One region of the Roseovarius sp. B08 genome, then DNA from elsewhere that is predicted to be linked to it. Evidence: riboswitches for the same ligand, from Rfam matches in the RefSeq annotation. Region 1 holds a riboswitch; the other holds the start of a gene.
The links. Region 1 has a riboswitch for thiamine pyrophosphate ahead of thiD (bifunctional hydroxymethylpyrimidine kinase/phosphomethylpyrimidine kinase). Riboswitches for the same ligand answer to the same signal wherever they lie in the genome.
Positions count from the first base shown of each region.

Region 1 (4,471 bases):
AAGCGTGCCGTAGGGGTCATCCTCGATCAGCCAGGTGCCTGTCTCGTGCGCGGCATCCACCAGCCGCCGCCGCGTCGCCGCATTCACCAGCTTGCCCGTCGGGTTCGAGAAATTCGGCACCGTATAGGCAAACTGCGCTCCGGTCATCGCCGCCGCCGGGTCAAGGTCGTTCGCCTCCAGCCGCATCGGGCGATAGACCGGCTGGCGTGGCCGCCAGTTGTCCAGCGCCCCCAGATAGGCCGGCGTCTGCGAGGCGACCACGCTGCCTTCCTCCAGCAACACCGTGCCGATCAGGTTCAGCGCCTGCGCCCCTCCGGCGGTGATCAGCACGTTGTCGCGGGTCAGTGTCAGGTCCCCTTCCGAATACCGCGCCGCGATCAGGTCGCGCAGCTTGGGCAGGCCCGCGACAGGGGCATAGGCCAGCGTCTCGTCCGCATGATCGGCCACGGCAGACGTCGCCAGTTTCGTCATGTCCTCGACCGGCCAGATCTCGGTCCCCGGCAGGCCACCGCCAAGGTTGACCAGCCCCGGGATGCGCCCGGCGGCCAGGAAAGTGGCGGTCACGTCGTTGGTGTCGTCAAGCCATTTGGCAAAGGCGGGGCGCTGGGGCATCGGCTGTCTCCCGAAGTCGTGCAAGGGGTCGGGGCGTGCATAAAGGAAAATGAACATTCGTTCAATTCCCGTTCTGCGCGCTCAAGCGCCCGGCTCGAACGCCTCGACCGACAGGATCGTGGGCATGTGCCGCGCAATCTCGCGCCAGCTGTCGCCTTCGTCAAGGCTGGCAAAGACCGACCCCGAGTTGGTCCCGAAATACAGGCCCGGCGCGTCCAGCGTATCCCCCGCCATGGCCTGCCTCAGCACGGTGAAGAAACAGTTCTCCTGCGGCAGCCCCTCGCGCAGCGCCTCCCACGTCTCGCCCCCGTCGCGCGAACGCCAGACAGCACAGGCCGCATCGGGCGGGTAGCGCCCCGCCATGTCGCCATTCAGCGGCAACGTCCAGATCGTGCGCGGATCGCGCGGATGCACCCGGATCGGAAAGCCGAAGGTCGACGGCAGACCCAGGGTTATGTCGTCCCACGACCGCCCGCCATCGGACGACCGCCAGACCCCGTGGTGGTTCTGCTGATAGAGCAGGTCCGTCTTGCCCGGTGCGCGCATGATGTTGTGCACGCAATGCCCGGTTTCCCCGTTGCTCGGCCCGGCTGGATGATCGTGTGCGCCACAGGCCTCGGCATTCGACAGCCGGTTGCGCCGCGCCCAGGTGGCACCGCCATCCTCGGTGGCGAACACCCCGTCGGCGGAAATCCCGATCCACTGCTTCCGGGGTTCATCAGGGTCGAAGACGATCGTGTGCAAAACCAGCCCCGCGGCACCGGGGTTCCAGTCCTTGGCCGATGGATGATCGGTCAGGGCATCGACGCGACTCCACGTCCTACCGTGATCGCCGCTGCTCAGCAAATTCGCGGGCTTCGTTCCGGCATAAAGCGTCCCGTGCGCGAACCCCAGCGACCAGATCTGCTCGAACCCATCCTCGAACGGCAGCGGCGTGTCGGTCCAACCGATCATCTCGGCAAAGCCCGGATCCTGCGCGGCCCACTCGTCCATCTGGCCGCGGGTCAGGCGGGCAAGCGTCCATGACCGCCCATAGTCCTCGGAGCGCCAGATGCCCGCCCCGTGAAACGCACCGCCACCCCCGGCCCAGATCGTGCCGGTGTCGGGATCGCCCGCCATGTGGTTGATGCACCAGCCATCACAATGCGGGCCGGTGACGTCCCAGCCGTTCCGGTCCGGACCGGCCGACAGGATAAAGGCACCCTTGGTGGTGCCGACAAGAAGGCTGACGCAGGGGGAAGGCATGACACGGGGCTCCGCATGGTTCGCGCAAAACTACCACGTCCCGGCGCGATTCCCGAGAGCGGGAATTGGCCGATCCGGATCCGCCAAATGCGGGCTTGTTTCCATCGCGCCAGAGGCCCCGGATCAGGTCCGGGGCGGGATGCGCCCCGATACGACGGTCACGCCCACATCCCGGCAAAATGATGCGTCGGACCATGCCCAGACCCGACATCCAGCGCCCCGGCCCCGGCAATCGCCCGCGCGACATAGGCCTTGGCCTCGGCCACCGCCTCGGGCAGCGCCTCACCACGCCCGATCCGGGCTGCCAGCGCCGCCGACAGGGTGCATCCCGTCCCGTGGGTATTGCGCGTCGCCACCCGCGCGCCCTCGAACCAATGCACGCCGTCCGCATCGGCCAGCACGTCCGGGCTGTCCTCGCCCACAAGGTGCCCGCCCTTCAGCAGCACCGCCGCGCAGCCCAGCGCCCGCAACGCCTGCGCCTGTTCGGCCATCGCATCGCGCGTCAACGCCTCGTCGCAGCCCAGCAACGCCGCCGCCTCCGGCAGGTTCGGCGTGATCACCGCCGCCTTCGGCACCAGCGCCTCGCGCAGCGCCGCCACCGCGTCCTCGGCCAGAAGCGACGCGCCCCCCTTGGCCACCATCACCGGGTCCAGCACCACCGGCGCCTCGGGCAAGGCGTCCGCCACCGCCCGCGCGATCTCTGCCGTGGCAATCATCCCGATCTTCACCGCGTCGATCCGCACATCCTCGGCCACCAAACGGATCTGGTCGGCCACGAACTCCGGCGGCACCAGGTGCACGCCCTGCACGCCTTGGGTGTTCTGCGCCGTCAACGCGGTCAGCGCCGCCATGCCATAGGCTCCGTTCGCCGAGATTGCCTTGAGATCGGCCTGCACGCCCGCACCGCCCGACGGGTCCGACCCCGCGATCGACAGGACGTTGGCGATCCGGCCCTTGGCTGTGTTCCTTGTCTGGGGTTTCATCCGGCTCCTTTCGCGGCGTCGAAAGGCTGGGTCCGACCGGTTCCGGTCGCGCCTTCCTCCGCCAGCATGATCTGGGTCAGGTTCAAAGGGTGCATCTCAGCCCGAAGGCGCCCCTGGCTCATCCCCGGACGATAGGCACGGCGGCGGCCCTGTCAACTGCGGTGGCGCGGCGCAACGCCCGCCCGGTTAATCATGCCATTTGCGAAAAATAGCACCGTCGCCATACTGCCAGGATACCGACGTGATACCGACGTGCCGATCTGCCCCTCGCCGCCCCGTTCACCTTTCGAGTCGTTTCTGGGGGTTGGAAGCCTCCGACACAGGCGCTATCTTCATCCTTCGCACCGCCCGGAAGGCATTTTGAGATGGTTAAGCCCAAGATCAATCCCAACTACAAGGTCGTCGCCGAGAACCGCAAGGCGCGGCACGACTATGCCATCGAGGACGACCTCGAATGCGGCATGGTGCTCGAAGGGTCCGAGGTCAAATCCCTGCGCCAGAAAAGCTCCAACATCGCCGAAAGCTACGCCGCGGTGGAGGATGGCGAGTTGTGGCTGGTCAACAGCTACATCGCGCCCTACGAGCAGGCCGTGCCTTTCGGCCACGAGGACCGGCGCCGCCGCAAGCTACTGGTTTCGCGCAAGGAAATGGCGCGGCTGTGGAACGAGACCCAGCGCAAGGGCATGACCCTCGTGCCGCTGGTCATGTATTTCAACGACCGCGGCATCGCCAAGATCAAGATCGGCATCGCCAAGGGCAAGAAGAACACCGACAAGCGCCAGACCGAGGCCAAGCGCGACTGGAACCGCCAGAAGCAGCGGCTTTTGCGCCACGGTATGTAATCCGTTCCGATTTCGGCCTCTGCGGGTGTCGGGCCTTTTGCTATCATCCCTCTCGTTCCGGGCGCCACGCGCGCGGTTGCACGAGGGACCGGACCGCATGGACCTACTGATCAGCCTCATTGCCGGCGCCATTGGCGGCAACATCGCCGGCGGCCTCGTGCGCACGCTCAACCTCGGCTTTCTGGTCAACTCTCTTGCCGGCACTCTCGGCGGTGCAATGGGCGGCCAGGCCCTTGGTCTTATGGCGCTCGGCGGGCTGGCACAGACCGCGCCGCACGACGCCGCGCTCGACCCCACCGCCCTTGCCATCGAGCTCGCCGCAGGGGGCCTTGGTGGTGCCGCCTGCCTTCTGGTCGCGGGCCTGTTGCGCAATCTGGTCGCCCGCTGAAGTCGGTGCGGCAATCGCCCGTCGGCTTGCACTGGCCCGCATCCCGCGCTACGTCATTCGCAACGGTTTCTGGGGGCTGTCATGGCAAACGACGATCCGAAAACACTGGTATCCACCGATTGGCTTGCCGCGCATCTGGGCGATCCCGACCTGCGGGTCCTCGATGCCACCTATTTCCTGCCCGGCGTCGAACGCGATGCCAGGGCGGAATACGATCAGGCGCACATCCCCGGCGCACGCTTGTTCGACATTGACGATATTTCCGACCACCGCTCCGACCTGCCGCACATGGCACCGCCGGTGGAAAAATTCATGTCTCGCATGCGTCAGATGGGCGTGGGCGACGGTCACCAGGTGGTGGTCTACGACACCCACGGCCTGTTCTCGGCGGCCCGCGTATG
Region 1 covers NZ_JBPRLW010000001.1:4,093,038-4,097,508, forward strand. The annotation lists gene ACSQ76_RS20805 (PLP-dependent aminotransferase family protein) at 1-612, opposite strand, end outside; gene ACSQ76_RS20810 (WD40/YVTN/BNR-like repeat-containing protein) at 694-1,857, opposite strand; gene thiD (bifunctional hydroxymethylpyrimidine kinase/phosphomethylpyrimidine kinase) at 2,016-2,840, opposite strand; TPP riboswitch at 2,877-2,965, opposite strand; gene smpB (SsrA-binding protein SmpB) at 3,206-3,682, shown strand; gene ACSQ76_RS20825 (hypothetical protein) at 3,780-4,070, shown strand; gene sseA (3-mercaptopyruvate sulfurtransferase) at 4,152-4,471, shown strand, end outside.

Region 2 (4,471 bases), 3.7 Mb from region 1:
GCCGGTAGCGGCGTCGCACTCCACGCCAAACCCGCCGTCGCCGCGGGATGCGCGTTGCGCATCAACCACGGCGACCTCACCGCGCTGCTCTACCTGCAAGGCTACGACCGCAACGATTTCCAGATCCTGTAGGGTGGGCGAAAGCCCACGCACCGCCGCATCATTTAATCTTTTCGTTAATTAACTGATCTGTTAATTACCGTTCCATGACCCACCTGACCGACACCTTCGCCGCCCTCTCCGACCCCACCCGCCTTGCCGTGGTCGAGCGCCTGATGGCCGAGGGTGAACTGCCCGCCGGCCGTCTCGTCGAACAGGCCGATATCAGCGCCCCGGCGGTGTCCCGCCACCTCAAGGTGCTGCGGCAGGCGGGCCTCGTCGAGCAGCGCACCCAGGGCACCAGCCGGCTCTATTCCGTCCGGGCACAGGCGCTGAAAACCATCGCCGACTGGGCGCTCGATCACCGCGCCTTCTGGGAGGCGTCGATGGACCGCCTCGCGACCCACCTTGCCCTCGAAGACAAGGATTGACGGATGGGCGAGGTCCGCATCACCCGCGACTTCCCGGTCACGCCCGAGCGTCTCTTCCGCGCCGTCACCCAGCGGGCCGAGGTGCTGGAATGGTGGGGCCATGACGGCATGACCCTGCCCGACACCGCGCTCGACTTCACCCGCGAAGGCCCGTGGCATTCCGAAATGCTCGATAGCGACGGCAACCGCTACCGCATGTCGGGACAGGTCACGCATGTCGACCCGCCCCGCTCCGTGGGCTTCACCTGGACATGGCACTTGCCCGAAGGCATGCAGGCCCCCGAAAGCCACGTCACCTTCACCGTCACACCCACGCGTGACGGCGCCCGGCTGACCATCGACCACCGCGACCTGCCCAATGACGACCGCGCCGCGCGGCACGAAACCGGCTGGACAAGCGGCCCGATGGTCCGCCTCGCCCGCCACCTGCAAACTTGTCCCCACTGATCCCTGAAAGGAAACCAACCAATGCCCAAGTACATCTTCGCCTATCACGGCGGCGGCAGGCCCGAGACCGAAGAAGAGGGCATCAAGGCGATGAAGGCCTGGGAAAGCTGGCTCGGCGGCCTCGGCGGCAAGCTCATCGACCCCGGCAACCCCGTGGGCATGTCCAAGACGGTCAGCACCGAGGGCATCGCCGACAATGGCGGCTCCAACCCTCTGGCTGGCTATTCCATCGTCGAGGCCGCGGATGACGCCGAGGCCTGCGAGATCGCCCGCGGCTGCCCCATTCTCGACGGCGGCAAGGGCAGTGTCGAGGTCGCCCCCATCATGGAAATGTAGCCCGCGCAGTCCCGGGCTTGACCCGGGACCTCCTTCCCCCTTTCGCTGGCTTTGAACGTCCTCTGCCCCCCGCGCCCACCGCGCGGCGCGTCAAACGCCCGCCAGCGACGCCCGCACCGACGTGATACCACCCGAATACCGACGCGATACCGACGTCGTCTCAGCCCTTCCGGCGGCATTAACCTTCCGATTCGCCAATTCACCTTGTCCCTTCCCCGGCTTGGCCCTACGTTCTTGTTGAAACCTCGGGGTGTCGACCGGCCACCTCCGGCGACTGAGATGCACATAGCAAACCCGTTGAACCTGAACCGGCTGACACCGGCGGAGGGAAGGTCATGCACCCGCATCGCGCCGCCCCTTCCGCCGAAAGGGAGGATGCCATGAAACGCCTTGTTTTCACTGCGGGATGTCTGCTCACCGCCACGACCGCCGTGGCCCAAGAGACAGGCGAGACGCCCGAACTGACCGTCTACACCTATGACAGTTTCGTCGCCGAATGGGGCCCCGGCCCCCAAATCGAAAAGGCGTTCGAGGCCACCTGCAACTGCGACTTCAACCTCGTCGGCGTCGAGGACGGCGCCGCCCTGCTGGCCCGTGTCCGGCTCGAGGGTGAAAATACCGACGCCGACATCGTCCTCGGCCTCGACACCAACCTGATCGCCGCAGCCAAGGACACCGGCCTGTTCGCCGAGCACGGACAGTCCCCGGACCTCGATCTGCCGATCACCTGGGACGACCCGGTGTTCCTGCCCTACGACTGGGGCTATTTCGCCTTCGTCCATGACAAAGACATGGAAGCGCCCAGCAATTTCAAGGCCCTGGCCGACAGCGACACCTCCATCGTCATTCAGGATCCCCGCTCCTCCACCCCCGGTCTCGGCCTGTTGATGTGGGTCAAGACCGCCTATGGCGACGAGGCCCCGCAAATCTGGGAGGGGCTCTCGGACAACGTCGTCACCGTCACCAAGGGCTGGACCGAAGCCTACGGCCTCTTCCTCGAAGGCGAGGCCGACATGGTGCTGTCCTACACCACCTCGCCCGCCTATCACCTGATCGCCGAGGAGGACGACAGCAAGACCGCCGCCGCCTTCGACGAAGGCCATTACATGCAGGTCGAAGTGGCCGGCAAACTGGCTTCGACCGACCAGCCCGACCTGGCCGACCAGTTCCTCGCATTCATGCTGACCCAGGACTTCCAGTCCGTCATCCCGACGACCAACTGGATGTACCCCGCCAAGGAGCTTGAGGGGGCCCTGCCCGACGGGTTCGACACCCTGATCCAGCCGGAAAAATCCCTGCTTCTCAGCGCCGAAGAGGCCGCCGCCACCCGCGACGATGCGCTCGATGAATGGCTGAACGCGCTCAGCCGCTAAGTGCCAGACCGGGATGGAGCGCCGCCGCCCTCGTGGCCGTGCTCATCTTCGGCGCGCTGCTGGCCGTTGCCCTGCGCGCCGAAACCGGCCGCGGCTTCAACGCCGCCGACTGGGCGGCGCTTCGCTTCACACTGGTGCAGGCCACGCTCTCGGCCTTGTTTTCCGTGCTGCTGGCCATCCCTGTGGCCCGCGCCCTCGCCCGCCGCCGGTTCCGGGGCCGCAGCCTGCTGATCGCGCTGCTGGGCGCCCCGTTCATCCTGCCGGTGATCGTCGCCGTGCTGGGCCTGATCGAGGTCTTCGGCCGCGGCGGCTGGGTCAGCGCGGCCCTGGGCACGCTCGGCCTGCCCCCGGTGCAGATCTACGGTCTGCACGGCGTCGTCCTCGCGCATGTGTTCTTCAACCTGCCGCTGGCCACCCGCCTTGTCCTGCAAGGCTGGCAGGAGATTCCCGCCGAGCGTTTCCGCCTGGCCGCCCTGCTGGGCATCGACGGCTGGGCGATGTTCCGCGTGATCGAAATGCCGATGCTCCTGCGCCTGATCCCCGGCGCCTTCACCGTGATCTTCGCCATCTGCCTCACCAGCTTCGCCGTCGCCCTCACCCTCGGCGGCGGGCCGCGGGCCACCACGATAGAACTCGCCATTTACCAGGCGTTCAGGTTTGACTTCGGTCTTGGTCGGGCCGCGCTCTTGTCCGCCGTGCAGCTTGGTCTGACGGTTTTTGCCGGTGGCATCGCCCTCTGGCTGGCGCGCGGCGAAGGGTTCGGCTCCGGCCTCGATCGCGGTTTGCGCCGGTTCGACGGAAAAACGACCACCGCACGGTGCATTGACGCGCTGTTCATCGGTGTCGCGGCAGTCTTCCTGCTGGTGCCGCTCATGGCCATCGCGCTGTCGGGCCTGCCCGGCTTTGCCGCCATGCCGCGCCAGGTCTGGACGGCAGCAGCAACCTCGCTCGGCGTCGCCGCGCTCAGCACGGTCCTGCTGCTCTGCATGGCCCTGCCCATGGCGACCGCCATCGCCACCGGACGGGGGCGCATGGTGGAAATCGCGGGCCTTCTGGGCCTCGCCGCCTCGCCACTGGTCATCGGCACCGGGCTCTTCATCGCGATCCGCCCCTACGCCAACCCGCAGGACTTCGCCCTGCCCGTCACGGCGCTGGTCAACGCCATCACCGTGCTGCCCTTCGCCCTGCGCATTCTCGTCCCCCGCGCCCGCGATATCGTGTCGCGCCAGGGCCGCCTCGGCCTCTCGCTCGGCATGGCCGGGCTGCCCTTCCTACGCCATGTCCTGCTGCCCCGCCTGCGCGCGCAGATCGGCTTTGCCGCCGGTCTTGCGGCAGCCCTCTCGATGGGCGATCTCGGCGTCATCACGCTCTTTGCCGACCCGAACGTGGCCACCCTGCCGCTACAGGTCTACCGCCTCATGGGCTCCTACCAGATGGAGGCCGCCGCCGCCGCCTCCTTCCTGCTCCTGATCCTGTCCTTCGGGGTCTTCTGGCTGCTCGATCGCGGGGGTCATCGCCATGCTGAAACTTGACGCCGCACATATCCGCAACGGCAGCTTCACGCTCGCCGCCGACCTCACCATATCCGGCGGCGCGACCGTTGCCGTGATCGGCCCGTCGGGGGCGGGCAAGTCCACCCTGATCGAAGGGATCGCGGGCTTTTTGCCCGTCGCGCATGGCCGCATCACCTGGGACGGCGCCGACATCACCGACCAGCCCCCGGGCGCCCGCCCCGTCGCCATGCTTTTCCAGGAGGACAACCTCTTTCCGCACCTGACACTGGCG
Region 2 covers NZ_JBPRLW010000001.1:345,693-350,163, reverse strand. The annotation lists gene serB (phosphoserine phosphatase SerB) at 1-132, shown strand, start outside; gene ACSQ76_RS01735 (ArsR/SmtB family transcription factor) at 207-530, shown strand; gene ACSQ76_RS01730 (SRPBCC family protein) at 534-977, shown strand; gene ACSQ76_RS01725 (hypothetical protein) at 999-1,313, shown strand; TPP riboswitch at 1,550-1,660, shown strand; gene thiB (thiamine ABC transporter substrate binding subunit) at 1,694-2,686, shown strand; gene ACSQ76_RS01715 (thiamine/thiamine pyrophosphate ABC transporter permease ThiP) at 2,662-4,218, shown strand; gene ACSQ76_RS01710 (thiamine ABC transporter ATP-binding protein) at 4,205-4,471, shown strand, end outside.
Region 2: it holds a riboswitch for thiamine pyrophosphate, as region 1 does, so the genes downstream of both, thiB (thiamine ABC transporter substrate binding subunit) here and thiD (bifunctional hydroxymethylpyrimidine kinase/phosphomethylpyrimidine kinase) in region 1, are expected to answer to the same signal.